2 regions of the Brevibacillus sp. AY1 genome follow, and region 1 is predicted to be linked to the other one. Evidence: riboswitches for the same ligand, from Rfam matches in the RefSeq annotation. Region 1 holds a riboswitch; the other holds the start of a gene.

The links. A riboswitch is a leader RNA that binds a small molecule or an ion and turns the genes downstream of it on or off. The one in region 1 is predicted to bind S-adenosylmethionine.
Region 2: it holds a riboswitch for S-adenosylmethionine, as region 1 does, so the genes downstream of both, JZI27_RS14930 (homocysteine synthase) here and mtnK (S-methyl-5-thioribose kinase) in region 1, are expected to answer to the same signal.

The regions. Positions count from the first base shown of each region.
Region 1 covers NZ_JAFLPN010000002.1:237,941-252,790, reverse strand. Annotated here, with positions in the region: gene JZI27_RS04660 (cupin domain-containing protein) at 1-107, opposite strand, end outside; gene JZI27_RS04655 (amino acid ABC transporter ATP-binding protein) at 104-835, opposite strand; gene JZI27_RS04650 (heavy metal translocating P-type ATPase) at 1,027-2,871, opposite strand; gene JZI27_RS04645 (hypothetical protein) at 3,141-3,395, shown strand; gene JZI27_RS04640 (RDD family protein) at 3,403-3,603, shown strand; gene JZI27_RS04635 (hypothetical protein) at 3,731-3,868, opposite strand; gene JZI27_RS04630 (MFS transporter) at 4,043-5,227, opposite strand; gene JZI27_RS04625 (ABC transporter ATP-binding protein) at 5,249-7,324, opposite strand; gene JZI27_RS04620 (ABC transporter ATP-binding protein) at 7,340-9,088, opposite strand; gene JZI27_RS04615 (GNAT family N-acetyltransferase) at 9,252-9,818, opposite strand; gene JZI27_RS04610 (OsmC family protein) at 9,887-10,339, opposite strand; gene mtnA (S-methyl-5-thioribose-1-phosphate isomerase) at 10,422-11,462, opposite strand; gene mtnK (S-methyl-5-thioribose kinase) at 11,459-12,688, opposite strand; SAM riboswitch class I at 12,849-12,994, opposite strand; gene JZI27_RS04595 (anti-sigma factor) at 13,086-14,267, opposite strand; gene JZI27_RS04590 (sigma-70 family RNA polymerase sigma factor) at 14,248-14,781, opposite strand.
Region 2 covers NZ_JAFLPN010000018.1:6,366-21,215, reverse strand. Annotated here, with positions in the region: gene JZI27_RS14955 (DUF58 domain-containing protein) at 1-924, opposite strand, end outside; gene JZI27_RS14950 (AAA family ATPase) at 928-1,866, opposite strand; gene JZI27_RS14945 (MFS transporter) at 2,005-3,246, opposite strand; gene JZI27_RS14940 (ArsR/SmtB family transcription factor) at 3,243-4,307, opposite strand; gene JZI27_RS14935 (EcsC family protein) at 4,504-5,346, shown strand; gene JZI27_RS14930 (homocysteine synthase) at 5,424-6,725, opposite strand; SAM riboswitch class I at 6,828-6,939, opposite strand; gene JZI27_RS14925 (hypothetical protein) at 7,068-7,292, shown strand; gene JZI27_RS14920 (rhodanese-like domain-containing protein) at 7,565-7,879, shown strand; gene JZI27_RS14915 (SCO family protein) at 7,962-8,600, shown strand; gene rnjA (ribonuclease J1) at 8,804-10,477, shown strand; gene JZI27_RS14905 (BrxA/BrxB family bacilliredoxin) at 10,563-10,994, shown strand; gene JZI27_RS14900 (SDR family oxidoreductase) at 11,128-11,508, shown strand; gene JZI27_RS14895 (MFS transporter) at 11,566-12,795, opposite strand; gene JZI27_RS14890 (LCP family protein) at 13,036-14,052, shown strand; gene JZI27_RS14885 (peptide ABC transporter substrate-binding protein) at 14,216-14,850, shown strand, end outside.

The DNA.
Region 1 (14,850 bases):
TAGAGCTTTTCACTGCCGGCAGCATCCCCTAGAAAAAGGGTACACATCTTCTGATCATCATCGATATGATCTTCTGGCAAAGCTTCTATATTACACAGCTTGATCAACTGACCATCACCTTGCCCAAAAAGGATCGGAGTCTCTCATTTGTCGGATTTTCAAATACCTCTTCAGGCTTTCCTTCCTCCATGATGACTCCCTGGTCCATAAAAATAACTCTGTCCCCCACCTCACGTGCAAAGCCCATCTCATGGGTGACCACGATCATGGTCATTCCTTCTGTAGCCAGATTTTTCATAACAGCAAGCACCTCACCCACCAGCTCCGGATCAAGTGCGGAGGTTGGCTCATCGAACAGCATGACTTTGGGATTCATCGCCAAAGCACGAGCAATCGCCACGCGCTGCATCTGTCCGCCTGACAAGCGGTCCGGATAGACATCGGCTTTGTCCTCCAGGCCTACCTTCTTCAATAGCGCCAAACCATGCTTGCGTGCCTCTTCCTGCGCGGTTTTGCGCACTTTGATCGGTGCCAGCATCACATTTTCCAGCACCGTTTTGTGTGGAAACAAATTAAAGCGCTGAAAAACCATTCCTACGTCTTCGCGCACCTTGTTGATATCTACCTTGGGATCAGACAAATCATGTCCGCTCATGATAATCTGGCCGCTGGTCATTTCCTCCAACTGATTAAGGCAACGTAAAAATGTACTTTTTCCTGAGCCAGATGGGCCGATTACACATACGACTTCTCTTTCTTCGACCTGTGTGGTTATGCCCTTCAATACCTGTAAATTGCCATAATTCTTCTTCAAGTCCTTTACCTGGATAATCATGGCATCACCCCCTGCAAATCGTCTACTTTTCGCCTATCTCCTATATATTACATGAATATTGCCGCAATTGCATGAAATGGGAGCAAAAAGAATAACCGGAAGCAACTCACCTCCGGTTTAAGCTGTTTTGCACAGCCACTATCCTTTTGCCGTCAGATTACAGTCACCCTGGCAAGAACAAGTCGTACAAGTCAAGTCATGCCTTTTTCTCTCTTTTTGCTGGACAGGAAGTGAATCAACCGAGCCGAATTGAGGACGACCAGGACAGATGTGGCATTGTGGACAAAAGCTCCTCCTACAGGCCCAAGGATTCCGGCCATCGCCAGAATGACCGCTATGGCGTTGATCACGCTGGAGACGATCAGGTTCTCGCGAATGACCCGAAGCGTTTTTTGTCCGAGCTGTACGACATCTGCCACCTTGGACACATCATCGTTCATGATGACAATGTCAGCTGCTTCCGCTGCTATCTGTGTTCCGCCAGCCCCCATCGCAATCCCCACATGCGCTGCTGTCAGTGCAGGCGCATCGTTAATACCGTCACCGACCATCCCGACAATATGCCCTTTTTGACGATGCTCTTCTACACGTTGATACTTCGCCTCCGGAAATTGTTCTGCATAGACAGTCGTCACCCCGGCCTGACGCGCAATCTGACTGGCCGCCCCCCTGTTGTCTCCGGTCAGCATCGCAATCTCGCCCACACCATTGAGCCGCAATCGTCCGATCGTATCCCGCGATTCCAGACGAACGCGGTCAGCCAAAGAAATCATTCCGACCAGCTTGCGGTCACGGGCAACGAAAACCGCCGTATGTCCAGCACTCTCCTGCTCTTCTCTCATCTGCGTCAGCTCTGCTGTTTCAATCCCCTTGTCCGTGAAAAAGCGGCGATTCCCTACCATGACTTCATGACCGTCGATTTGCCCCGACACACCATTCCCCGGGTGAACGAGAAAGGAATCCACCTGCGGCAGCTTGATGCCTCTGTCTTCCCCTGCCTTCACGATGGCGTGTGCGACTGGATGCTCCGAGTGCTGCTCCAGCGCCGCGGCCAGGCGCAACACATCCTCAGCCTGCTGGTTGTGCAAGCGAGCTACTCCGGTTACCTGCAATTTTCCTTCGGTCAGTGTACCTGTCTTGTCAAACAGCAGAGCATTGACCAGACCGATTTGCTCCATTGCCACGCCACTTTTGATGAGAATCCCATGCTTGGCTGCACTTCCGATACCTGCCATGATCGCAGTCGGCGTAGCCAATACCAATGCGCAGGGACAGAAAACGATGAGGATGGTAACCGCTCGAACCAGATCACCTGTGATCATGAACATAAGAATAGCCAGGATCAGACTGCTGGGAACAATCCAGGCTGCCCAACGATCCAACAGGCGCTGTACAGGTGCCTTGCGTTCCATCGCTTCTGCCACGAGACGGGTTACCTTGGCAAAAGTCGTTTCGTCACCAACTCGCTCCGCAACGATCTCGATGACGCCATTGGTGTTCAACGTCCCCATGAAAACCTCGTCACCCTGACGCTTTTCTACTGGCAGCGATTCCCCCGTCAATGCTGCCTGATCAACGGCTGCTTGACCGTGATGGACGACACCATCCACTGGCACCTTCTCACCCGGTTTGACCTGAACCACATCTCCCTTGACGACCTTTTCCAAAGCTATTTCTACCCAGCCGTGCTCACGTTTGACCATCGCCGTCTGCGGAACCATCTGTACCATTTCCTCCAGTGCAGATGCAGCCTTCGCTACAGTACGGTTCTCCAACCACATCCCGATCATCATGATCAAGGCTACTTCCCCTGCAGCAAAAATTTCACCGATGCCTACAGCAGCTACGATTGCAATCGTCACCAGCACATCACTGTTGATCTTGCGTTCCATAAACAGCTCCTTGCTCGCCGCCCAAGCGATCGGAACCCCGCACAAGAGCACGGCTATCCAAGCCAGGTCACCCCCCCAAACCTCCCCGTACAGCCAACTGCTCAACAAACCGATTGCAGACAGAGCCATCGCGATTTTTTCCATCAAGACAACCATCTCCTTTTTTTCTCTCGTTGAGAAAGAGAATCAGACTTATTTCTCCCGTAAAAACAGTGGAAGCTGCTGCCCGAAGGCAACAGCATCCTAATTGATAATGATTATTCCTATCTTTACCTAGGTGAATATTTTTGCGCAAAGCCAATAAATTTATATTAATTCTAATGTAGACCTCTTTCTTCGTCAATCCTTTTTTTGGCGTTTCGCATGTGTAACTCTAACGATTGCTGCTCATGCTAAGACCTGAGGTGACCTGTATGGAACGCAAACAATGGATCGCTCTTATCATCGTCTTTTCCGTTCTTTTGGCTGGGCTTATCGTAGAAGGGTTTGCTAGCACGACGGATAAACTCGCCGACCACCCTGGCTACTCCTGGGATGAAAATATTGTTTCAGGCGTCGGCAGCAGTAAAATCGTGCAGCTGTTTGTAACTGGAGTCATAACGGGACAGCAGAGCGCGGCAGCCACTGTGGTTCGCTACTCCCTGGTGGACGGGACAGACGCTGGGTAAAATCATCATGGGTATTCGCGTGATACCGGTTGGTGCGAAACGCCAAACGTTATCCATCGGTCAGGTGCTCGTGCGTGAATGGATCGGCAAGCCGCTTTGCTCGCTTCCATTCGGACTGGGGTATATGTGGGTTGGCTGGAACAAGAAAAAACAAGGATGGCAGGATCTGATCGCCCATACGTTCGTGAATCGAGAAAAACGGCATTAGGTCTATACATAGCAAAAAGACTCGCCTCCAGCTCATACCTTGCATGGAAAGCGAGTCCTTTTTCGCAATAAAATCATGTAAGCGCTTCACCGCAAAAAGAAGATTCCACTCTATGTGGTCGATCCATTTACTTTGTCTGAACCTGAGGTGCGGCAGGAACAGGTGATTTGGCATCCTCTTCGGCAAAAAACGGAATGACAAACATGCTGATGACAAAAAATACGACCCAGATGATCCCTCGCTTGAAAATACATGGAGTAAACATATGGAGCAACCCCTTCCACCATTCATTCTCTATATATCTACGCTTCCCTACCTGCCGCCCGTTTATGCTTCTTTTTGGCACCATGAACAAATTGTCGGACAAAACCACTAAAAAAACGGCACCTCCCCTGTCTTTTACAGGAAAAGTGCCATTGCCCATCCTTTACTCTTTCGATTAACCATGCTTTTGCAATGAAATCGGTATCTCTTTTTGTGCCGCTGAAGTCTCGCGATGGACCAGACACGCGATAGCAAACGCCAGCAGCTGCGCTCCCATCAGCCAAAACATCGTCCACGGCTCCCACGCCTGCATTAAAAATCCATTCAAGCCTGGAGCCAGAATGCTCGCTACCCCAAAATTGATACCGGCTATGATACCCACCGTAGGGATCATGGAAGCAGGCAAAATGTCCGCCGCGTAAGCCAATCCGAGCGAGTAAAAAGACCCCACAGCCGCCCCGGCGATTGCCAGCATCAGCATCATGAACCAGACATTTTCTCCCGCAACCGGGAAGAGGAAGAAAGCCGCAGCTCCGACCAAAGCGCAGACAAACATGACCTTCTTGCGTCCAATGCGATCACTCAGCATACCAAGCGGCATTTGCAAAATGATGCTTCCTACGATAAAGGAGGGCAGGATCAGGGAAGTCCATTCCAGTGACAAGCCTGTGCGCAAGGCGTAGATGGGAAAGCTGCCATTTAGCGACGTTTCCATAAAGCCGTAAAGAAAAGGAGGAATCAGCGCCAGCCAAGCGATGCGCAGAACTGCCACGTACTTGTTCTGCTTTTTCTCCGTCTGTTTGATTTCCTCTGGGAAGTCATTCTTGATTCGGGCCAACAGCGCGTAGGCGATGACGTACAAGACAATCAACGCTCCAAATGGCACCCATACCCCGAACGTCAGCAGGTTTAAACCCAAAGGTCCTATCGCAAAGCCAATTCCGAATGCCAGACCGTAAATGGACAGATCCCGACCGCGGTTCTTCTCCGAGGTGATCTTGGTCACCCACATCTGGCTGGCGTAATGCAAGCTGGAATCGCCTACGCCCATCAGAAGTCTCAGAACAAACCAGACGGTGAGCGAAGAAAACATAGGGACGAGAAGCGTCGATACGGTCAACAGCACTAGTCCCCAAAAAATCGTATTGCGGTACCCGATGCGGCGCAAGGGGATCTCCAGCCAGGGTGAAACCAGTACAACTCCGATATAGAGGGCAGTCGCATTTAACCCATTCACGACAGTCGATACGCCCTGCTGCTCCAGCATGACAGCGAGCAGCGGAATCGTCAGTCCTTGATTGGCCCCTGCGACCGCCACGACGACGATCAACACCCAAAAGGTGTAGCGAGATGATTGCATGGTGTTGAACCTCCACTTGGATTATCCATTTACTGTAGCAGACAGACCGCCTTGCTGGAGCTGGTACATTTTTCGATACAGTCCATCCTGCCCCATCAATTCCTCATGCGTGCCCCGCTCCACGACTTCACCACGAGACAGCACGAGAATCTGATCCGCATGTTGAATCGTAGACAGCCGGTGCGCAATGATGAAGGTCGTCCTTCCGCGGGACAATACGTGCAAAGCCTCCTGGATCGCAGACTCGGTCTCACTGTCAATACTGGCAGTCGCTTCATCCAGAATCAGGATCGCAGGATCAGAGACAAGTGCCCGGGCAAAAGAGATGAGCTGTCGCTGGCCAGCGGACAACGTCATCCCCCGTTCTACTACCGGTTCGTCATAACCACCCGGCAGTTTTGAAATAAAGGCATCTGCCCTGACGGCCTTGGCTGCTTCTCTGACTTGTTCGTTGGTGATGTCGTCGTTGTACATGCGAATATTGAAGCCGACGCTCCCAGTAAACAGGAACGGATCCTGCAGGACGAGGCCGATATGACGGCGAAGCGACTGAATATCCATCTCGCTCATTGGTGCATCATCAATCAAAATGCGTCCTTGGGTCACCGGATAGTAGCCCAGCAGCAGATTCATCAAGGAGCTTTTTCCAGAACCCGTGTGTCCAACCAGCGCAATCGTCTCTCCCGGCTTGGCGGTGAACGAAACGTCTTTCAACACGTACTCCTCACCCGAATAAGCAAAGGAAACCTTGTCGAATACCACTTCTCCACGCGGTCGCGCGATCTGTTCTCTCGCGCTAGCGACCTCTGCAGGTGTATCCATGATTTCAAACACGCGCTTGGCCGATATATTCGCCTGCTGCAGCTGTGACAGGCGGTTCATGATCATGTTGATTGGCTCAAAAAAGCGCCCCATGTAATCCACGAAAGCGAAGAGTGCCCCGAAAGAGATGGCACTGTGGAAGGAAGCAGAGCCGTAATACCAGATAATGATCGTCAAGGCGATTTTCCAGATCAGGTCAACAGCCGGGCGCAGGAGAAACGACTCGATGTTGATTTCCTTCAGCTTGACCTTGAAGTACTCCTCGTTTACCTTTGAGAATTCCTTCTGGACACCTTCCTCTCGACGGAAGGCTTGCACGATCGTCATGTTTTGAATCATTTCGTTGATCATCGCATTCATGTCAGCCAGCCTCGCACGAATGATCGTGTAGTAGCGGGAGCTGTATTTGCGATAAAAAATGACCAGCAAAACCAGCAGCGGCACTGTCAAAAAGCAGAACAGCGCGAGCTCTGGCTGCAGGATGTACAGGGCAATCAAGATGCCGATCAAATACAATCCGTTTTGCACAAAGGTAGCCAGCACGCTGACGTACAGCTCGCGTATCGCCTCGGTATCATTGCTGACGCGGGAGACGAGAGAACCCACTGGCGTCTTGTCAAAGAAAGACACCGGCAGCTTTTGCAAATGAATAAACAGCTTCATCCGCATCTGCTGGATAATGCGCTGCGCGATGGTTTGGAGCCATAAGATCTGAATGTAATTAAAACCCGCTGACAAGAGGATGAGTGCGCCATACCCGACAGACAGCCAAATAATCGGCTGAATATCACCTTCGTACATCGCTTTGACCTCATCTGCGGTCAAGCGTATCCCTGCTACGGGCTCCGACTGGTTGACCGTTACTTCTACGTGCTGACGGCCATTCTCCTCAGTCGTCGGTACAATGCTCTTTTCCCCGTTCTGGTCCACAGGTCCAAAGACCAGATAATACGTGGTTCCTTCCGCCAGCACCGTCGTCTGATGCTCCTTGGCGCCCTCCGGTGTTTCTCCGATGGAGGGCAGCCGATCCTCCCGCACATAGTACTTGCCTTCCACTTCTACGGCTTTTTCAGCACCGGCCGTTGGTTCCTGTGCAAACTCATACCAGGCCTTTTGGATCGACAGGATGTGATTGTCGATCATGACCTTGGCCAAAAAAGGACCTGCCAGCTCTGCACCCGTACCGAGCAACAGCAAGAAAAGCGCTCCTGCTATCTGTTTTTGAAACGGTCTGGCGAAATCGACCAGCCGTTTCCACACGCTATGCCCATTCATGAAACGCTCTCCTTCCTATTCCTGGCCGACTACATCCTGTTCCATCTGCTGGCGGCGATACTGCTCAGCGTACCAGCCACCCAGCAACATCAGCTCGTCATGCGTACCGCGTTCCACAATCCTGCCCTCCTCGAGCACGAGGATCAATTGGGCATGCTGGACAGCAGACAAGCGGTGGGCCGTAATAATCGTTGTTTTTCCTGCGCGCTCCTGGCGCAGATGATGCACGATCCTCTCTTCCGTCCGCGCATCCACAGCAGAAAGGGAGTCATCGAGAATGAGAATATCTGCATCCATCAGCAAGGCTCGTGCAATCGAAATACGCTGCTTCTGTCCGCCTGACAGGGTAACTCCCTTCTCGCCTACCATCGTCTCAAGACCCTCGCTGAACTGCATGAGATCGCGTCCCATTTCAGCCAGCTCCAGCGCACGAAGCACCTCCTGCTCAGTCGCTTCAGGCTTTCCGAATGCCACATTCTCCGCGATCGTTCTGGAGAACAGCAAATGCTCCTGTGGCACATAGCCGATTTTGGCACGCAGCGCATCAAAGGACAGTCTCTCGATCGCTACGCCGCCAATGAAGAGGGCATCATCCTGCATGCGGTATTGATGCAAGAGAGAACGGCACAGCGTCGATTTTCCGCTTCCTGTGCGCCCCACGATCCCGAGCGTTTCTCCTTCACCGAGTGAAAATGAAAGATCCTGCAAGACAGGCTTGCTCGTACCCGGATACGTAAATGTAAAATGGCGGGCTTCAATCGAATTGCCTTTTGCTTCCGTGACAGGCTGATTCGCCTCATGCACATCGGGCTCCTCGATCAGCATTTCGGACAAACGCTTGAGGGACGCGCTTCCCCGCTGTACGACATTGATCAGCCAGCCAAAGGCAAACATCGGCCAGATCAACAGGCCCAAATACAGGTTGAAGGCGACCAGATCGCCAAGTGAGATGGAGCTGGTAAAGACGAGATACGTCCCATAGCCAAGCCCGATTAAAAAACTGAACCCGATAATGATCGCGATCGTCGGATCGAATAACGCATCGATGCGTGACACGTTTACGTTTCGTTCCAGCGTTTTTTCGCTGACACGGCGAAAGGCATCTACATCTTTGTCTTCCTGCACAAAAGCGCGCATCACACGAACACCCGAAACGGATTGCTGAACGTGATCGTTCATCTCGCCAAATGCTTCCTGCGCCAAGTAAAAGCGTTCGTGCAGCAGTCGTCCGTAATAAGCAGTCGACCAGGCCAAGAACGGCATCGGGATCAGTGCTGCCAATGTCAGCTTCCAATCGATCGTAACCATCATGACTCCAAGCGTGAGTACAGTCATAAACAAGGAATCTACCAAGGTCAGTACACCCATGCTTGCCGTCTGTTCGACTGCCGGTATATCGTTGGTCGCGATGGCCATCAGATCGCCGCTTCGTCTGCGCTGATAAAAGGAAGGTGTCATGCGCGTCAGATGGGAAAAAAGGCGCTCACGCAAAGTCCGCTCCAGAATGAGTGCTCCGCCATTCAACAGATACCGCCATATAAATCGCATCACGTATAAAGCGATACCCAGCGAGAGCAGGATCGCGACCGACTCGGTCAAATGGGCCGTCGTCAGAGAGCCATTGCGAATCGAGTCTACCGTCTCACCGACCAGACGCGGCGGCCACAGCATCAAAACATCAATTAAAAACAGGAATGCGATACCCACTGTGTACCGTTTCCAATGTGCTCGAAAAAACCAGGATAAGTCCCGCAGTATCTGCATGCTAATCACCTCTTTACAAGCCAAATATACCTGCCTATCCACCCAGAGATGGAAATAATCCTCTGTCGAGGCACCATCAGGGAAGAGTGACATCGAAAAAGGGGATGCGTAATCGCAACCCCTTTTACCGCTTTCCTCATCGTAATTTACTGAATTTTCCTTGTCAATCCATTTTACTTGAGCGGAATTCTTCCCACTCCGAGCGCAGCATACTGTACACGGCGTGGTCGACGAAATGGTCGTAGAGGAATTCGTTTCTGCGCAGAACTCCTTCCAGCTGAAAACCCAGACGCTCTGGAATCGCCCTGCTTTTACCATTTTCAGTTGCCGCTTGAATCGTCAGCTTTTCCATTCCCCAGGAACCAAAAACCAGCTGATCCATATACGAAACCACCGCCTGGGTCATCAAACCATGCCCTTGAAATTGGGCTCCGAGCCAGTAGCCCAGCGATGTTTTTCTGTTTATCCAGTCCAGATTGTGCACGCCCAGCGTTCCAGCGAGTCTTCCTATATACCAGATCCCGTAATGCGTACCCTGATTATTGTTGTGCTGGTTGATCGTCATCTGGATAAAGCCGGCTGTATCCTCCACTGTTCTCGTGTAGTCCAGCCAGGGCAGCCATTCGCGCAAATACTGGCGGTTGGTATCGGTCAGCCAGAACATTTCCTGTGCATCGGAAGGCTCCAGCTGTTTGAGATACGATTCTTCTGACAACGGTATTACTCTCATCCAAATCCCTCCCTATTTCTATGTACATTCTTTCAAGCACACTTTTTCCTCTGAGAGTGAATTTGTCTCTATTCCTCCTCGGGAATGGGAGTCTCGATACCGTTTAGAATGACATGAGGGGTAATGACAGCTGTGAGGGAAGCCGCCACCGGACAATACCGCTCTGTTTCCAGCTTTACTGCCTGCCAGATGCGAGACGGTGAGAGCTCTCCCTTTACATGAAAGATAAGATCGACTTCTGTAATCGCATGGGGCACCTCCACTTCACGAATGCCATCCGCCACGATTTCGAGGGATTCCAAAGGCTGACGCATCTTTTCCAGCAGCTGCGTCACACCTATGCCGATACAGCCTGTCAGACCGACAAGCACCAGCTCAAGTGGACTGTTTCCTCCACTCTCACCACCATACGCTGGACCTGCATCCATCAGAACGGGATAGCCACTCGGTCCCTTCGCTTGGAATTTCCGCTTTCCCAACCATTCCGCCTTTACACTCATACGTTTTTTCTCTGCTGTCATTGCATCTGCACCCCTTTTCCTTTCCATATTGCCCTATATGAAAAAGCGCCCACCTCTATGGCTGGTGGACGCAGGCTGTCAGTTAGGATTTGCTTTTTCCGATCTCTTCCGGTTTGTAGATTCCTGTCTCGGTCACGATCGCGGTAATGTACGGTGCTGGTGTCACATCGAACGCAGGGTTGTAGACCTTGATATCGTCCGGTGCCACCTGTTTGCCCAAACCGTGCGTGATCTCCTCTCCCGGACGTTCCTCGATCGGAATATCTGCTCCGGTAGGGGTCTCCAGGTCGATGGAAGAAAGCGGGGCTGCAACGTAAAAGGGAATGCCGTGCGCCTTCGCCAGTACCGCTACGCCGTAGGTACCGATCTTGTTGGCTACGTCGCCATTGGCTGCCACGCGATCCGTACCGACGATCACAGCTTGCACCTTGCCTTGGGACATCACCATGGCCGCCATGTTGTCACAGATCAGGGTTACATCGATGCCAGCTTGCTGCAATTCAAAAGCGGTCAGACGAGCACCCTGCAAAACAGGACGAGTTTCGTCCGCGTATACCTTCAAATCCCAGCCTCGCTCCTTTGCCAAATAGAGGGGCGCAGTCGCTGTACCATAGGCCGCAGTCGCCAATGCCCCGGGATTACAGTGTGTGAGAATCCCCATCCCGTCTTCCAATAAAGTAAGCAAATGCTCACCAATTGTCCGGCAGACCTCTGCGTCTTCTTTTTGAATCGCCAACGCTTCGTCCAGGACGGCTGCTTTCAGTTCCGCGACAGACTTGTCGGCATTCTGCTGGACGCGCGCCTTGATGCGGTCAATCGCCCAGAAAAGGTTCACTGCCGTAGGACGGGAGCTGCCCAGATATTCCGCCTGTTTGCTAACATCAGACCAGAAAGCCTCAAACGTGGTAGCCTCGCTGTTGCGGATTCCCAGATACAGTCCATAAGCTGCAGCCATGCCGATCGCCGGTGCTCCTCTTACCTGTAGGTGGCGGATCGATGCCCACACCTCTTCAGAAGTGGTCAATTCCAGGTAGATTGTTTCTACGGGCAATTTCGTCTGGTCCAGCAGAATGAGCGCATCGCCTTCCCACTTGACTGGCGTTAGTTGTGTACTCGTTGTCATACTGTCGCTGCCTCCTGATAAAATCTTGCTGACACGGTACGGACAATGTCCGTGATATCGGTCGATTCGCCGACGTTGCCGCGCTCCAGAATCAGTGCCTCTCCGATGGCGAGTGCCAGGCGTTCCGCTTCTGCTCGCACCTTCTCATCCGCAATTTCATTCAGGTCTGCCACGCCGGCAAGTCCGATCACGCGTCGCAGCACCTTGCAGCCCGCATAGCCAGCTGCATCCTGGATCAAGCGCTTGACGTAGCTCTCCCACAGACCTTCCACATGGGCGCTGCGCTCTTTTGCATGCTTGTGCCACAGCTGAACGAACTGCGAAACGAATTCGTTCCAGACATCTTCTACCGTTTCCAGTAGATATTCGCGGTACGACTCCCTTTCTCCTTGATCTTTCTGCAAGCCGTGCTGACCTGCGTAGTTGAGCAGAAGATTGGCAATCACCGCTCCGATATCAAAGCCGAGTGGACCATAGTAGGCGAATTCCGGATCAATCGCTTTCAGACTGGTTTTTGTAATAAAAATGCTGCCTGTATGCAGATCGCCATGCAGCAGCGCCTCTGCACGTGTCAGGAAATCATATTTCAGCTTGGCGATCTCCAGCTTGAGCGGCTTGTTGTGCCAGATCGCTTCCACTTCACGGCGAATCAGCGGGTTAAAGTTGTTGGTTGGAGCATTTTCGTACGGGTCTGTAAAGACAAGATCTTCCGTAATTTTGCACAATTCTGGATTGATGAATCTTCCGACAAGAGCCTTTTTCTCATATGGATGCGCCCCCAGGTCCGAGGTGTAGAACAGGGTGTGCGCTAAAAATTTGCCGATCTGCTTTGCAAAGAGAGGATAGCGATTGCCTTCAATCAAGCCTTTTCGCATGATGACATGGTCTCCGACGTTCTCCATGACCGTCAAAGCCAGCTCGGAATCAAAGTGATACACCTGCGGCACCAGCTCCGGAACCAGTTTGTACTGGATTTGCAGTGCTTCACTCTCAATCCGCGCGCGGTCCAAGGTCAGCGGCCATGACTCTCCAACCACCCGTGCGTACGGCAATGCCTGCTTCACAATGACGCTTTTGCCCGTCGCATCCTCGCGAATATCGAACACCAGATTCAGGTTTCCATCGCCGATCTCTCGACTGGACAACTCTGCTCCCTTCGAAAATAGACCAGGTATTTCCTTCACATACTGTACCGCCTCTTGTTCTGTCAGCGCGCGATATGCCATGATTTTATTTCTCCCCTCTAAGCAATTTATCGTATATCATAAGCCGACTGGTTCTATTACCCAGTCTTGCGATCAAACGGAATAGCCCATGCAAAAAAACCTCTTTTCTCGAAGAAAAGAGGTCGTAATCGTACACGTAGATGAAAACGTGCCCGTCTCCCCCTTATCTTCCAGACCACTTTTGTTTCTGCAGGAATTAGCACCGTGCACGTCGCTTTTTCTTCAGTCGCAGTAACGACCAAATCACGCGTCATGTCGGTTGCCGGGTATCATCGGGCCAGTCCCTCCACCTTCTCTGGATAAGGTATCCAACGTATGCAATTTTGATTAGTTTGAATCATACAACCACGCTATTGACTATGTCAACACCTTTTTAGCTCGAATGTGCGCCTATGCTCTACCAACTATTCTGCGTGCCAGAAGCAGCGGGACGCTCCCAGTTCCACCAGTCTACTTGACCCAGAAAAGCAGCCGTGATAGAAGTTTCCTCCTTCAGCTTGAGCAGTTCCTTAGTCGGTCCTGTTATCACCGCGCCGTAGATGCCTACCCCATTCTCCTGCAGGTACTGATAGCGCTCTTGGATATTTGGCTGACCCCACATTAGTCCTCTGCCGACAGCACGGCTCAGACGCTCCTGCTCCGCCAAATACTTCATCTCCGCCACGTACGCCGCTGTTCTTCGATTGCCCTCAGCATTTACTTGTATAGGAGCATTTCCGTAGTCCAAACTCCGTTCAGAAAATCCCCAGATTTCTCCTGCCGAGAGAATCACATTGCCCTCACCTCGGTCTGCCTGTTTCAGCTCTTCTCCTGTATCCACAGCTAACCATACCGTTTCCTGCTCGTAGTCTGGCACATGGCGAGAGATCAGGCTGTAATACTCCTCGTAAGTAAGCAAGCGGTCAAAGGAGATGGCCAGCTGGGAGACTGTACCCTCCGGCAGTTTTTCCATCGCCTTCCACGCTGGAGTCCGCAGGTATTCGGTCTCTTCTGGCGTCATGGCCTCAGATGGAAAACGGAAAAACAATTTGACATCTCTGACGCCATTCGGCCATTTTGGCTGAGCGCTGACCAGCCACAGGAGGTTGGTGCTCTCGATCTTCCCTGCATTTTTCTGATCCGCCCCCACTTGTTCACGCAGCTCCATCTCTATATTCCCGTACAACAGGCCGATCTGCGAACCGCTGCTCCCCGCAGTAATACCCGGCTGCGTAAAGTTGACCATGCTTCTCGTCACCCGTAACAGCTCATCGTACATGCTCGTGCCGATCCAGGTATTGACTGCAAATAGCAGGACGCCTGCCAGAAACGCGATTCCCAGCGTGAATGCTGAATTTCCCAAGCGCATTCTCCATTTTCCCCGGCGTAGAATCCTGCTCTGCTTTTCCTCAGGAAGACTGATTTGCGCCGGCTGCTCCGGCTCCTTTTCCTCCCCGAGCAGCAGGTGTTCCAGCTTCGCAGCGAACGCCTCGTCCTCTGCCAATTCTTCTTGCAGCCTCTCCTTATCCTCGTCCGTCAGCTCACCGCGCAAATAGGCAAGCAGCCGAGCGTCCCTTTTGTCAAACTCCTTGTTCGTCATCCGCCTTTTCCCTCCACAACTTGCGCATCTTTTGTCTTCCCCTAAACAGTGAACGTTTCACATCTGCCAGGCTAATCCCCAGCACCTCGGCGATTTCCGCGTAGCTAAATTGCATGGCAAACAACAGGATCACTTGTCTTTGCCGTTCGGGAAGCAGCTCCAGATGAATCTGGGCACTCGCCCACATTTCCTGCGAGACGAGGGCTTGTGCCGGGTCTGTAGCCAACTGATCCTCTCTTTCCGGCAGCTGCTCCATGTATTGCAAAGGGCGGCTGGACTGCTTGCGATGCCAGTCCACGAACGCGTGGTATGCCACCTTGAACAGCCAGGGCCGCACCTTTTCCCCGTGGTAGTCGTCCAGCGATAGAAAAGCGCGAAAAAACGTTTCCTGCGTCAGATCCTCTGCCTGCCGCGCATCCCGTGTGAGTCGGAAAAGATAGCGGTAGATATCATTTACGTGCATCCGGTACACGTCTTCCAAGCCTACTTTCCCAACGTCTTCACACCCTTTCATCCAATACCACGCAAAGCAGGCAAAAAAGGTTTCACTCGCTTTTCATTTCCTTGCCCAAAGTGCATATTG
Region 2 (14,850 bases), on a different contig from region 1:
ATGGGATTTTCCGCTTCCTGCTGGCAGATGGTAGAGCTCCCGCCCGCGTTGTTTGACTGTAAGGAACAGCTCATAGCTGAGTGAATGTCGTCTGCAATAGACGGAGATCGCAGCCATGCAGGAGATGGTTCGCTCATTCTCGTCGTGATTATGCCGTTGTAAGGACGGTTCATAGGAAGGCAGAATATGGCCCACGACTCTCCAGTTGGAGCGTGCAGTATGTTCGAACAGCCTGGTTTGCAGGGTATTGGTTTTGGCTGTCGCTTTCCAGTGAATGTTTTTGATTCGGTCACCCGGAAAATACGATCTTACCCCACGCAAAAAAGTCATATCTTCCTGCTGTCTCTGCCGGGAAAGGCTGCTACCTTCAGGCTCCGTCTCGTCGAAAGCAAGCGGGGGAAGCGGCAGCGGAGTCGGATAGACAAGCAGTGAAAAAGAGAGTGGCAGCGTCAACGTGCTCGGCTCACCGAGAAACAGCGGGATGGTTTCACACTCCACATCGGTTAGCCAGACAACGCCACGCTTGTGTGGGGTTAGGACCAAGGTAAGAGCAGCATTTTTGCGTGCTGGCACATCAAAGCGTAGTCGAATATACGTCCGTTGATTGCTCTGGCTGCTCTCGGCTGCTCCGGTTACGGTGACGTGATCCGGCAGGGTGATTCGAAGCCAGGTAGCAGGCAACGGCAGCCAGGAGCGATTGTGCAAGCGGACCGTTACTTGAACGGGGGTACCCGGCATGACCCGGCTTTGATCAGCAGTCCAATCCACCTTCAGCCAGCGGCCAATTCGTGTCTGCCACCACTCTTGCGCTGCCGGCAGGAAAAGGAAAAGGCCGCCGAAAATCCAGAGAAAGCCGCTCCCGGAAAGCAGGGCTCCAAACAGGAGAATAAAGCCGATCAGCTGAAAAGGTTGCTTCGCGTTCATTGCTTACACGCTTTCTTCGACCGGAGTCGGTACGCTTTGCAGAATTTGCTCGATGACTTCCTCCTCGGTCACATGCAGCTCGGCTTCCATAGACAGTCGGATGCGATGTGTGGCGAGGTAGGGAAAAACATGCTTCACATCATCTGGTAGTACAAAACGGCGACCATCGAGATAGGCGGCTGCCTGTGCACAGCGAACCAGGGCAAGCATAGCGCGCGGACTGATCCCGACCTCCACAGAGCGGTTATGACGTGTCGCTTCTGTCAGGTCGATCACATAATCTTCTACAGTCGGGCTGACATGAACCTTCGTTACTTCCTGTTGCAGAGAGATGATCTCTTCAACAGAGATGACCGGTTGTACCTCGTCGAGGGGGGATTGACTGCGGAAGCGACGCAAAATCTCCCGCGCATCCTCTTTATTGCCGTACCCGAGCGAAATTTTAAACAAAAAACGGTCCAATTGCGCTTCTGGCAGTGGATAAGTCCCTTCTGACTCAATCGGATTTTGTGTCGCGATGACCAGCATGGCAGGGGAGAGCGGCAACGTAACGCCTTCAATCGTCACCTGGCGTTCTTCCATGCACTCTAATAGACCTGATTGTGTACGTGGTGTAGCACGGTTGATCTCATCGGCGAGCAAAACGTCAGCAAACACGGGGCCCTTGCGCAATTCGAAATCTTGGCTGCGCTGATTGAAAACATGCAGTCCCACGATGTCAGACGGAAGCAGGTCAGCGGTAAATTGCACGCGATTGTAGCTGCCGCCGATCGCCTGTGCCAGTGTTTTAGCCAGAACGGTTTTTCCCATGCCAGGCAAATCCTCCAGCAAGACATGGCCGCGAGCCAGCAAGGCCGTGACAAGCAAACGGATTTGTTTGTCTTTTCCGACAATGACGCGGTTAACGGCGTCGAGCAAGGTATTCAAAGAAGAATTGGACATAGCAGATAGTCTCCTTTTTATTCTTTCCATCCATCGAACGATAGTACCCGTCCTTCATTATACACATTCTCGATATGTAATTTGGGAAAATTTACAATATTTTATTGATCCAGTAGGTACACACATTCAGCATGCTCGCTATTGCTGCGCTTCTTTCAGACGGGTCTCGTGGCTTTGCGATAGTGCGCGAAAATAGGGCAGGAATATGCCTAGCAGGGCGACGGCTACGATCAGGCATCCCATGCTGATATAGAGAGGGCGAATGCCGATACTCTCACCCCATTGTCCACCTAGCCAGACACCGAGCGGCATCGTCATGCGCATGATCAGCAACCGGACGGAAAATACGCGTCCCATGAGATCTGACGGTACGGAGAGCTGGTACAGATTGGTACTGTGAACATGGAAAAAGGGAGCAGCTATTCCAGCGATGACTTCAATGGCAATCGCCAGGTAAAGATCCTGTACGACACCGAGAGCGATGAAGGTAGCGCCACCAAGCGCGATCGACCCGAGCATGATCACATGCTTTACCCGGAAATAGCGAGAAAGATAGGGTACGAGTAGTGAGCCAAGCAGATATCCCAATGGAAAGCCTGCCTGGAAAATTCCTACATGTAGCGAGGACCCATGCAGCTCGTCCACGATAAACGGGATGGTCAGCACAATAGTAATGCCGACTGCGAACTGGACGACAGCCAAAAAAATGCCCAGCCACAGCAGGAGCGGCTTTTCCTGAAATACGCGCAATCCCGCGAGAAACATCGTGACCCACGATTGAGACTTCTCTGCTTTCTTTTCCTGATGGATCGGGCTTTTCAACAAGAGTAGACCGCTAAGCGCAAAACCTGCTGCCACCAGAACCAGCGACCAGGTTCCTTCCAGTGCGGCTACAATGACCCCACCCAGCACCGGACCGCAGATCATCGCCATGCGAAGGACTGCATCGAGGTAGGAATTGGCCGAAAGCAGCTGCTCCTTTTTCACCACAGAAGGGAGCAAGGACTGACTGGCTGGTACGTAGAGCGGCTGGATGAGTCCGTTGATCAGGGAAATGAGATAGAATGGCCACTGCACCTCGGGCCAGAGGAGCAGACAGAGAAATGACAGACAAAAAGCCATACTTCTCGTCCATTGGCAGAAGACAAGGACCCGTTTTTTTTCCCAGCGATCCAGGTAGGGTCCCGCGATCAGTTGTACAGCCAGAGAAGGCAAAAAGTAGAGAAGCCACAAACCGCCAACAGCGGTGTAGGAGCCAGTAGCCTGATAAATCAGCCAGCTGTTGGCCAAGGTTCCAAGGGTAGCTCCCAGCTCCGAGACAAGCTGCCCTATCAGGATATACAAATAGGAAGGTTGGCGAAAGAGGGAAGGAACCGTCAAAAAGATTCCCCCTCTGGTCTCTTATCGCTAACGAATTGTTCGAGCAGCAGAGGCAGCCTGTCCAAGGCCGTTCGTTTCCATCTATACTTCGTACCTTGTGTTTCCACCAAGCGGGCTGCGCGCAGCATGGACAGATGATGGTGTACGGTGGATTTGCCAAGCTGCAAACGCTCAGTCAGTTCTTGCAGACTCATTTCCTGTTCAGCAAGGATTTTGAGCAGTCGCAGTCGATGTTCGTCGCCTAATGCTTTCAAGAGCTGGACAAGCAATTGAGGTGGACGATACGGGTCGGCCTGTTCAAAGAGATGCTGCTCTGCGACTGGATAGTAGAAAATTTTTGTCTGTGGGGCGTCTGCCTGTACGGTCCAGGGACGGTAAATCGCTTGAGGAACAAGCAGCACGCGTGTAACAGTCGGCTCAGGAGGATATTCGCCGTCCGTGGCCAGCGAAACGAGTTCCTCAGGTGACATTTTTCCCATCCAGGCCTCTTTTTGTGCCCGGTCACGTTCCAGCATGCGGGAGATTTCCAGCTCTCGCGGCTTGACATGTGCGAGATACCAGCCCTGGATCAATACGCTCAAATGCTTCCGCAGCTCACCTGGATTGACGGTGGCCACATGAGAGATGTATGCAGGAAAGAAGAGGTGGTCATGGCATGTCTGGCGCAAATACAAGATGTCCCCTTCATTGCCAGCAGCAGCCCGGAGTCGTGCTGGTTGATGCTCTTCTCCAAGATAGGGCAGGGCCAGATAGCGCAGCTCCTCATCAGACAGCTGCTGAAGAAAAGCCAGAAATGCTTCCAGATCAGAAAATGCCTGGACATGAAGCAGCTGCAGGAGTGTTTTCCATGTGTTGTGCTCCTTCGCATAGGCCACTTCCGTGTGAACGTCAGGGGGGAGGTCAGCCAGCAGCTGATGCCAGTACTCACTTGGCTGTTCCAAAGTGGGGTGGATCGAGTCATAGGTTGCAGCAGCGATTCCCAATGCAGCTTCAAATAGCGGGGAATGCGACAGCTCTACCTGATAGGTGGTACGGCTGATACCCATGTTTAACCGTTTCATTGGATCACTCTTTCAGTTGGATTCATTTTTGATATTCTAAAATATTCGAATGATATATTCAATATTTTTAGGAATAGAGCATTTGATTGTTGGAATCAGGCCGTAGCTCGAACCTACCATGCTGCAAGTGAAACATTTGAAGCTGGGTATCGTAAGAGAGATATTATGCGTGAAATCTGGGAGGGAAATGCGGCCGATGGAGTCAAAAGAGTCATTGATACAGTCTTTGAAAGAAGTGGAGGCTTGGGAGAAGGGACAGAACGATTTGTGGTTCTGGGAAAAGCTCGGAAGGCTTCCTTTTGTCCTTTTGGACCGCATTACGCCAGCCTTCGTGAGGGAAAAGCTGGGCTTGGCCGTAGACGAAATGACAGCATTTCTCGAAACGGGTGGAACCTATCTCGTGCAGGACGAACCCATTTACAACAGATTTCGCAAGCGGATGAAGGAGGGGAGCTCCTCCAACATTGGAGTGGACGAGATTGCAGCAGCGCCGCTCTCGATGATGAACGAGGTAGCGATGGAGCTGAGGGAATCGCGGGCAACCTTCGCCACGGTGCAAGGAGCGACGACAGGGATCGGCGGGATTTTTACGCTGGCTTTGGATATTCCTTTGCTGATCGGGACATCGCTGAAAGTGTTGCAGGAAATGTCGCTCAGCTACGGGTATCGTCCGGAGGAGAAGAAGGAGCGTCTGTTTGTGGTGAAATGTCTGCAGTTCGCCTCGTCAGATATCGTGGGGAAAAAAGCGATATTGGCCGAGCTTTCGCACTTTGACGATCCTCATGCACAGAAGGATGTGATCGCGCAATTGCAGGGCTGGCGTGAAGTCGTCGTGACGTACACGGAGAATTTTGGTTGGAAAAAGCTGTTTCAAATGGTGCCGATCGCAGGAATTTTGTTCGGGGCGTATTTGAATCGCTCCACTGTGCAGGATGTGGCGGAAGCGGGAATGATGCTGTACCGCAAACGGCGGATACTGGAGCGCATGCGAGAGATTGATCGGAGCGAAAGGGACGACTCGACGATCTCACCGCAATGAAAGGCGATTTGATGTAAAAAAGGCCGGTTCTCAAGTAGAAATCTACTTTCGAACCAGCCTCATTTTTGTGTGAGAGATTAAACAGCACTTACGGCAACAGCTTGTTTCAATGCCTGTTCCAGATCACCGATGATGTCGTCGATGGCTTCTGTTCCGACAGACAAGCGAATCATGCCAGGCGATACGCCTGCCGCAACCTGCTCGGCTTCTGTCAGCTGCTGGTGTGTCGTGCTGGCAGGGTGAATGATCAACGACTTGGAGTCACCGACATTTGCCAGGTGCGAGAAGAGCTTCACGGATTCGATCAGCTTTTGACCTTCCTTCACGCCACCGCGGATACCAAAGGTAAGAATCGCGCCTGCGCCTTTTGGCAAATACTTTTTCGCCAGCTCATATTCAGAATCGGATTCAAGTCCAGGATAGTTGACCCATTCCACGTCAGGGTGAGCAGCCAGGAAGCGGGCGACTGCCAGCGTATTTTCGCTATGACGTTCCATCCGCAGATGCAAAGTCTCCAGACCTTGCAGGAACAGGAAGGAGTTGAATGGTGCGACGGCTGCTCCGATATCGCGTTGCAGCTGCACGCGCGCCTTGAGAATATAGGCCAACGGACCGAGTGCTTCGGTATATACAACACCGTGATAGCTGGGATCTGGTGTCGTCAGGCCAGGGAATTTGCCGTTGGTCCAGTCAAATTTTCCGGAATCCACGATGATGCCGCCAATCGCGGTACCGTGTCCGCCAATGAATTTTGTCGTGGAGTGAACGACGATGTCTGCGCCGTGGTCAAATGGACGGCAGAGGATGGGTGTGGCAAAAGTGTTATCGACGATCAAAGGAATGCCATTTTCATGTGCTACAGCAGAGATGGCTTCCAGATCAGCGACGTTGATGCGCGGGTTGCCGATTGTCTCGACGAAAACAGCCTTTGTCTTTTCGTTAATCAGCGCGCGAAAATTTTCTGGGTTGGATTGATCCGCAAATACAACCTTGATACCCAGACGTGGCAATGTATGCGCGAACAAATTGTAAGTACCGCCGTACAGGCTGCTGGAGGCGACGATTTCATCCCCGGCCTGGGCGATGTTGAGAATGGAGAAGGTAATGGCTGCCTGACCGGAAGCAGTAGCGAGCGCACCCACGCCACCCTCAAGCAAGGCGACACGTTTTTCGAAAGCGTCCTGAGTCGGGTTCATGATGCGCGTGTAGATGTTGCCCAATTCCTTGAGCGCGAACAGATTTGCTGCATGCTCCGTATCGCGGAAGACGTACGAGCTTGTTTGATAGATAGGAACCGCTCTGGAGCCAGTGACGGGGTCTACCTCCTGGCCTCCGTGTACAGCAATCGTTTCCGGTTTCCATTGTTGTTGATCTGACATGGTCATCTCTCCCTTTTTCTGTGGTAAAATGGGCAAAACGGTGAAAATAAAACAAAAGCCTACTTCTGGGAAGAAGAAGGCTCCGGCTATACCGTACGCAAACATTCATCTCCCAGAATCTACAGATTCGATCCTGCAGGAATTGGCACCTCGCATTTGACATGCAGGTTGCCGGGCTTCATCGGGCCTGTCCCTCCGCCACTCTTGATGAAAATCGTGAGTTTTCGTATTAATTATCACAATTGTATGAAAGTGATACTCTTCTGTCAATTAAAATATTAGTTTTCATAGTGGTTTATGTGGCATTTGATTAAGTATAGGAAGGAAAGGCTGTGAACGCTTATGAGCACGAAGAAACATGGCAAGCTTCGGATCGCCTATCTGATTCCGAATATCGGCTGCTACCTGATGATTCTGTACATCGGTTTCTTCATATTTCAAAACGCCCGGGAGCTGGAGGAGATCGGTCAGTTGGGCATGTGGCTATTGATGCTGATCCTGCTTACACTGGTAAGTCTCTACGGCTCGTATCGGATCGCTACGTGGATCAAGCAAGGAAAAATATGATTTCGGAGCCATAGAAAAAAGAGGAGAGCAGCTGATCTGCCTCCTCTTTTCTTTCATGACGTTAATTTGTAACGCTTTCGCCTTTGCTCGTTCACAAATACTTTGCCGATGTAAAGGGATTCGCCCTGCATTTTGTGCTAAGCTTCACCTGAGTTCATCTGTTTGAAGTCGCCTTTGTGAAGTGTCGTTCAGTTAGAAAATAAAACGTGCATATGTTATGATGAAGCAGGAAAAAATCGATTGCGTAATCGTACATATAGGGGGATTTCAGGATGAACGAACAGGTAAAAGAAATAACTCCACAAGAATTGCTGGAAAAGCTCGAAGCAAAAGAACCGGTGCAGGTTATTGACGTTCGTGAAGTGGATGAGTGGAATGCTGGTCATATCAAACAAGCGAAGCTGATTCCGCTTGGATTCTTGCCTCATCGAGTGGATGAGCTGGATAAAAATATTCCCGTAGTGATGGTGTGCCGCAGCGGTGCGCGCAGCCACAGAGCGACCGAGTATTTGAGCGAAATGGGCTATGATGTAGCCAATATGGTCGGTGGCATGCTCGCTTGGCCGGGAGAGAAAGAAGAATCCTAAGCAAGACGTGTACGCACGTAAAATGCGGCTGGCATGAGGAGAGGTGTGAAGCCGCAGGGAAGAGCATGGGGAGGCAATACTCGTGAGTGAAGGTGCAAAGAAAGAATCATCTGTTCAAAAACACTGGTTTCCAGTATTAGCTGGTGTGCTGATTTTGGCGATTATCGGGATCTTTGGTTACCAATACATGCAGAAGACCCAGATTCCGGTCATCAAGGCATTGAATGATTTCACATTGGACAATATTGACGGCTCGAAGTATACCTTCTCGGAGAGTGCGGGCAAGGTGCGATTGGTTGAATTCATCTTCACCAATTGCCCGGATATTTGTCCTGCGACGACTTACAATATGTCCCAGCTGCAAGAGCAGTTGAAGGAAAAGGGATTGTTTGGGGACAAGGTAGAGTTCCTCACCATTACCTTTGATCCGGATTATGATACTCCAGAAGTGCTGCAGCAGTACGCGGAAAAATTCCACGCTGACCAGAGCGGCTGGAAGTTTTTGCGCGGCGACAATGCAGCCATTGAAACGGTCACTAAAGACTTTGGGATGGCTGTCATGAAGCTGCCGGATGAGAATTCGCCGTCTGGGTATTCGATTACCCATACAGCCCGTATGTTCCTCGTCGATGGTGATGGCAACATGCGTCAAGCCTATGGCATGGCAGCGGACATGGATATGGATTTGATGATGAAAGAGATGTCGATCCTCGCAGATTAGGATAAGTTGACAGTCCAATCGGATGTTGCGAACGCCCACTTGCGATTGCTTAGTAAAGCAAGAGCAGGTGGGCGTTTTGTGTCCCTTTTCTCATCAAAATGTAGGAGATAGGCCGAGATTGGCAAGACTAGATGAAACGAATGCCTTCCGGTGTGATACAATAGAGGTGGCATGCTTGGTTCGGGTTCCCAAAATCATGCACGATGACGTTAGGAGGAAAGAGTTTGAGCGACGTTAAGATTTTCGCAATGGGCGGCCTCGGCGAGATCGGAAAAAATATGTACTGCGTCGAGTACGAGGATGAAATCATCATCATTGATTGTGGGGTTAAATTTCCGGAAAACGAGATGTTCGGGATTGATTTGGTGATTCCGGATGTTTCCTATCTGGTGGCAAATCAGCACAAGATCAAAGCTTTGTTGCTGACGCACGGCCACGAGGATCACATTGGAGCGATTCCTTATGTGTTGAAACAAATCAAGGTGCCGATCTACGGCGGACGCCTGACCCTGGGCTTGGTCAAGGCAAAGCTGGAAGAGCACCGCATGCAAAATGACGTATCGTTGATTCCGATTTCGGAAGACACGGAGATCCCTTTCAATCAGTTGAAGGCAGCATTCTTCCGCACCAATCACAGTATTCCGGATTCGTTTGGGGTCGTTCTACATACACCGGAGGGCATGGTGATCCACACAGGAGACTTCAAGTTCGACATGACGCCAGTAGGGCAAACGACCGAGTACGGAAAAATTGCCCGGATCGGCGCGAGCGGAGATGTATTGGCACTGCTCTCTGACAGTACGAACAGCGAACGTCCTGGTTATACCATGTCGGAACGCACAGTAGGCGAAGGAATTCTGGAGGTTGTGCAAAAAGCGCGTGGCCGCATCATTTTGGCTACATTCGCATCGAACGTACATCGCCTTCAGCAGGTAGTCGATGCCGCACAGGAGTGCAATCGCAAAGTAGCTGTCATTGGCCGCAGTATGGAAAAAGTCTTTTTGATTGGACAAGAACTGGGTTATATTCAGATGCCGGAGGGTATGCTGATCGACATCAAGCATATTGACAACTACGCGGACAACCAGGTGCTGATCATTTGTACCGGCAGCCAGGGTGAGCCGATGGCAGCTTTGACGCGCATTGCTTCGGGATCGCATCGCACCGTCTCCATCTATCCGGATGACACGGTGATTATCTCTGCATCACCGATTCCTGGGAATACCATCAATGTAAGCCGGACGATTGATAAATTGTATCGCGCTGGCGCCAACGTCGTGTTGAGCCATGCTTTTGACATTCACGCCTCCGGTCACGGCAGCAGTGAAGAGCTGAAGCTGATGCTCAACTTTATCCGTCCACGCTACTTTATCCCAATTCACGGGGAGTATCGCATGCTGAAGACGCACTCCAAGCTGGCACAGCAGGTCGGGATCGAGGAGAGCAACATCTTCCTGATGGATAATGGGGAAGTGCTCAACTGCTCGAGGGAAAAAACCTGGATGAGCAAGGTACAAGCCGGTATCGTTCTGATCGACGGCAGCGGCATCGGGGACGTAGGCAATATCGTTCTGCGCGATCGCAAGCATTTGGCGGAGGATGGTCTGATGGTCGTGGTCGTCAGCCTCGACATGAAAAACTTCAAGATCCTGACGGGTCCCGACATCGTCAGCCGAGGCTTCGTTTACGTGCGTGGCTCCGAATCCCTGATTCAGGAAGCGACGCTGCTCGTTCGTCAGCGCCTCCAGGAAGCTTTGGAGAAGAAGATCAAGGAATGGTCGGAGCTGAAGTCGCAGATCAACGAAGTGATCAAACCGTTCATTTACGAAAAAACGGGGCGCAACCCGATGATCCTTACCATTTTGATGGAAGTGTAATCCTACACACTTCCGGATTCTCCTAATGGAATGAACGGGTTATAATAGTGGTAATGGAATTGAGAAAAAAAGGAGAGACTGCCCGATGATGTCTTATGAAGCATATATGAGCCAAGTGATCCAGCCCATGCGTGACGAGTTGACTCGCAATGGTTTTCAAGAGCTTCGCACTGCTGAAGAAGTGGAGCAAACCCTGCCAAATGCGAAAGGATTGACGCTGGTTGTTGTCAACTCCGTTTGCGGCTGTGCAGCAGGACTTGCACGTCCAGCTGTTGTTCATTCCTTGAACCATGCGAAAAAACCGGATAACATTTACACTGTGTTTGCCGGACAAGATAAGGAAGCGACTGCAAAAGCCCGCGAGTACTTCGAAGGCTATGCTCCGTCTTCCCCATCCTTTGCGATCATGAAGGACGGCAAAATCATGACGATGATCGAACGTCATCAGATCGAAAACAACGATCTGCAAACGATCTCCAACCTGTTGACCAGTGCTTACGACAAGTACAGTGAATAAGGCATAGGCAAGCTAAAAAGGCGCTCTGCAAGGGCGTCTTTATTATTTCCCACATATAGGTTGTGCATGAGTCCCTTCTATTATTATAATAAACATATTTGTTTAAAAAGTATAAGATTGAGGGAACTTGCGCTTGAAGCAAAAACTGGTGATTATTACAGGGGTTACACGCGGTTTGGGTCGGGCGATGGTGGAGCGGGCAGAAGGGGTGATCATTAACATCAGCTCTTATTGGGGACGTCATGGAGAGGGGATGGTTGCTCCGTATTGTGCATCCAAGTTTGCCGTAGAAGGTCTGTCCCGGTCACTGGCTCAGGAGCTGCCTAAAGGGATGGCCGTGGTGGCACTCGATCCGGGAGGGAGTATCGACACTGCGATGCTTCAGCAGTGTTCCCCGGGAGAGGTGGAGACAGCGCCTTCCCCCGAAGCGTGGAGCCGCGTAGCCGTACCGTATCTTCTCAAGATCGGTCCAAAGGAAAATGGCAAGTCACTTACCTGTCCCCGGGCCGTCTGAATAGGAAAAGTCGCTCATTCCCAAAGGGGAGGGCGACTTTTTGTTTTCGATGAATTCCTATAAGGATCGGACCTGATTCTGCCGATCCCGTTGCAAAAAGGCGTGAAGCAGACAGAGAAGCACGGCGCTAAAGGCAACGATGGTAGAAATCAGAAGACTGGACTGCACGCCACCCTGATCGTAGCTATAGCCCAAGGCCAGCGGACCCAAGAGACGACCGACTGTGGTAATCGATCCCACCACTCCCAGATAAAAAGGAGCCATGTCCCCCGTTTTTTCTGAGACAAAGGTGGGGATAGTAGGGGCAATCAACATTTCGCCAAACGTCGTAATGATCATGCCCGTAATAAAAGCTGCGTAGCTGTCGTGGAAGAACAGCATGAAAGCAAATCCAAGGCCGTAGGCAACGGCACTGGCGACGAGCTGGGCGGACAGATTTTGCTGCAGCAGGCGCTTGAACCAGGCAATGACAGGCTGACCTGCGAAAATGACGATTCCGTTGACCGTCCAAAGCCAGCTGTAAGCCGAGAGTGGCATGCCCTGACTGGTCAGATAAGGGGCTACACCCGTGTTCCAGACCGTAGTAGAGAAAAAGATAAAGCCGCCGCCGAGAGCCATGAACAGGTATACGCGATAGTTGAACAAAAGCTTGAGTGTCTCCAGACCAGTGCGTTTGACCGCCTTTTCGCCGTCTTTGCCGACCAGCTCCTGATGGGAAATATGTTTCATGATCAGGAAGAAGAACAGGGCGAACAAAAGTGTACTGATACTGTTGATAAAAAAGGTAAGCTGAAAGGAAATCGTGGCAATCAATCCGGCAAGCGCAGTACCGATTGCCATACCCATATTGTTGCCCACATAGACGACGTTAAAAATTTCACGTCGCTGCTCTTTCCAGCGAAATCCGATAAATGCCTGAATGGCAGGAGCGGAAAGATTGTAGGTAAAACCAAGACACATCATGACGGCTAAATAGACAGGCCAGCTATGAATCAGTGGTATTGTAAACTGAAACATGCCTTGCAGAAAGAGAGCCCCGACAATAAGCCGTTTTGCTCCCAGACGGTGAAAAAGCGTACCACCGACAAACTGGCCGACAATGCCAGCGATGGACTGAAGCATGAGAACAAAGCCAGCTTCTGTCATCGAACGGCCCAGAATCGTATGTACGTACAACGTGGTCAAGGGCCACATGAATGCACTGCCAGAGGCATTGATAAAGCTGGCAGTGAGGAAAAGCAATGCTTCACGAGGATAGCGGTTCAACAAAGAAAATGGCGAAACCATAGGAAGTCACACCTTTGCGGTAATATATTCTAAGTATAGAATTTTTTGTATACTTTGTAAATAGAAATGTTTAGTAAATAGTTATTGCTCACCCAAATAAAGGCTGCTCCGTGATGATTATATTCGAGTATACTAAGAAAAGTTGAGGGGGTGGACTCAAGCCCCACTTCGGCTTCAGCCCAAGGCTTGGCGGAGAACTGCTAACTACAGAATAGAAAGAGCTTAAAGGTGGAGTCGTTCTTGAAACGAGTATGGAAACGCGTATTTGTCCTGTTATTTCTCTGTATAGTGGCAACGACGGGTTATTACGGATATGCCTTTTACGAATTCTCACAAGGGATTCAGCAGCCCAATCTGGTAGATGAGACAGAAGCGCCTACTGGAGGCGGCCAGGAAACGAAGGCGGCGGAGATTCCGCAATGGGATGGCAAGGATCGTGTCAACATTTTGCTGATGGGTGTGGATCGCCGAGGGGTTCGCAACAGCGGATTGCCGCGTTCGGATTCGATGATGGTCGTGAGCATAGACCCTGAACGCAAGCGCTTTGACCTTTTTTCCATTTTAAGGGATACGTATGTTGAAATTCCTGAACACGGCATGTCGCGCATTAATGCGGCGGTCGTGAATGGCGGTCCGGAGCTGGCGATGAAAACGGTCAGTCATTTTACGGGCCTACCCATCAACCGGTATGTCATCACAGATTTCGAAGGCTTCAAGGCGCTGATTGACGCAATGGGCGGAGTGAAGCTGGATGTCGAAAAAAACATGTACTACCATGATCCGACTGACAAAGGTATGTATGACATCAACCTCAAGAAGGGTCTGCAGACCTTGGATGGAGACAAAGCATTGCAGTACGTGCGATTCCGTCACGATGCAACCTCTGACTACACCCGCACAGAGCGTCAACGCAAGCTGTTGGCTGCCGTAGCGGATCAGATGAAGCAGGGAACGACATTGATCCAGCTGCCGACGATCCTGAAAGAAGTGACGCCGTATATTCAAACCAACATCAGCTCCATGGATATGCTGAAGCTTTCATCCCTTGGACTCATGTTGAATACGGATAATCCGGGTAATTACCAGGTTCCTCCGATGGGAATGTTCCGCGAATCCAATCGTGCGGGCTCCGTTCTTATTCCCGACGTCAAGCAAGTGCAGGCGTTTATTCAGGAATCCCTCAATCCGCCTGTTCAGGAAAAGGAAACAGAATTGCCGAAGGATGGAGCACCAAATGACAACAGCACGCAGCATTAAGCGGGCTGTTGTTTTCTTTTGACATGGCTCTTTATATTTATTCACATTTGAATAAATATTCGTAAAACTTAATTAAATCATTTCAAATCCCATTCCCAAATCCGCATTTGTCGAGTATATTTTGGGGGCAGTGGGTTTTTTTAGATAAAGGGGGAAAATTTTAATGAGAAAAAATATTTCAATGCTGGCTGGCATTACCTTGCTGGTAGGCACCATTCTGGCTGGCTGCACGGGCGGCGGGCAAGCACCGACCACCCAACCAGGAGCGGTTCAGTCTCCTGATGCATCGGCCCCTGCTCCTGCAAGCAATGTGGAGCAAGTATTCCGTGCCAATCTGACGAGCGAGCCTTCTACTGCTGACCCGGGTCTGGCGAAGGATGCCACTTCCGGTACGCTGGTACGCGCGACATTTGACGGTTTGACTCGCCTGGATGGAGATTCCAAACCAATGAACTCCGTAGCTTCTGATGTGAAGCTGTCCGATGACAACCTGGTTTACACCTTCACGATCCGTGATTCCAAGTGGAGCAATGGAGATCCGGTAACGGCACACGACTTTGAATTTGCCTGGAAACGTGCCCTGGACGCGAATTTTGGTGCTGAGTACGCATACCAGCTGTACTACATCAAGAATGCTGAAAAAGTAAACAAAGGTGAAGTTTCTGCAGACCAGCTGGGTGTAAAAGCCCTGGATGATAAAACGCTGGAAGTAACGTTGGAAAACCCAACACCGTTCTTCCTTCAACTGACTGCTTTCTATACCTACTACCCAGTGAACAAAAAAGTGGTAGAAGCCAA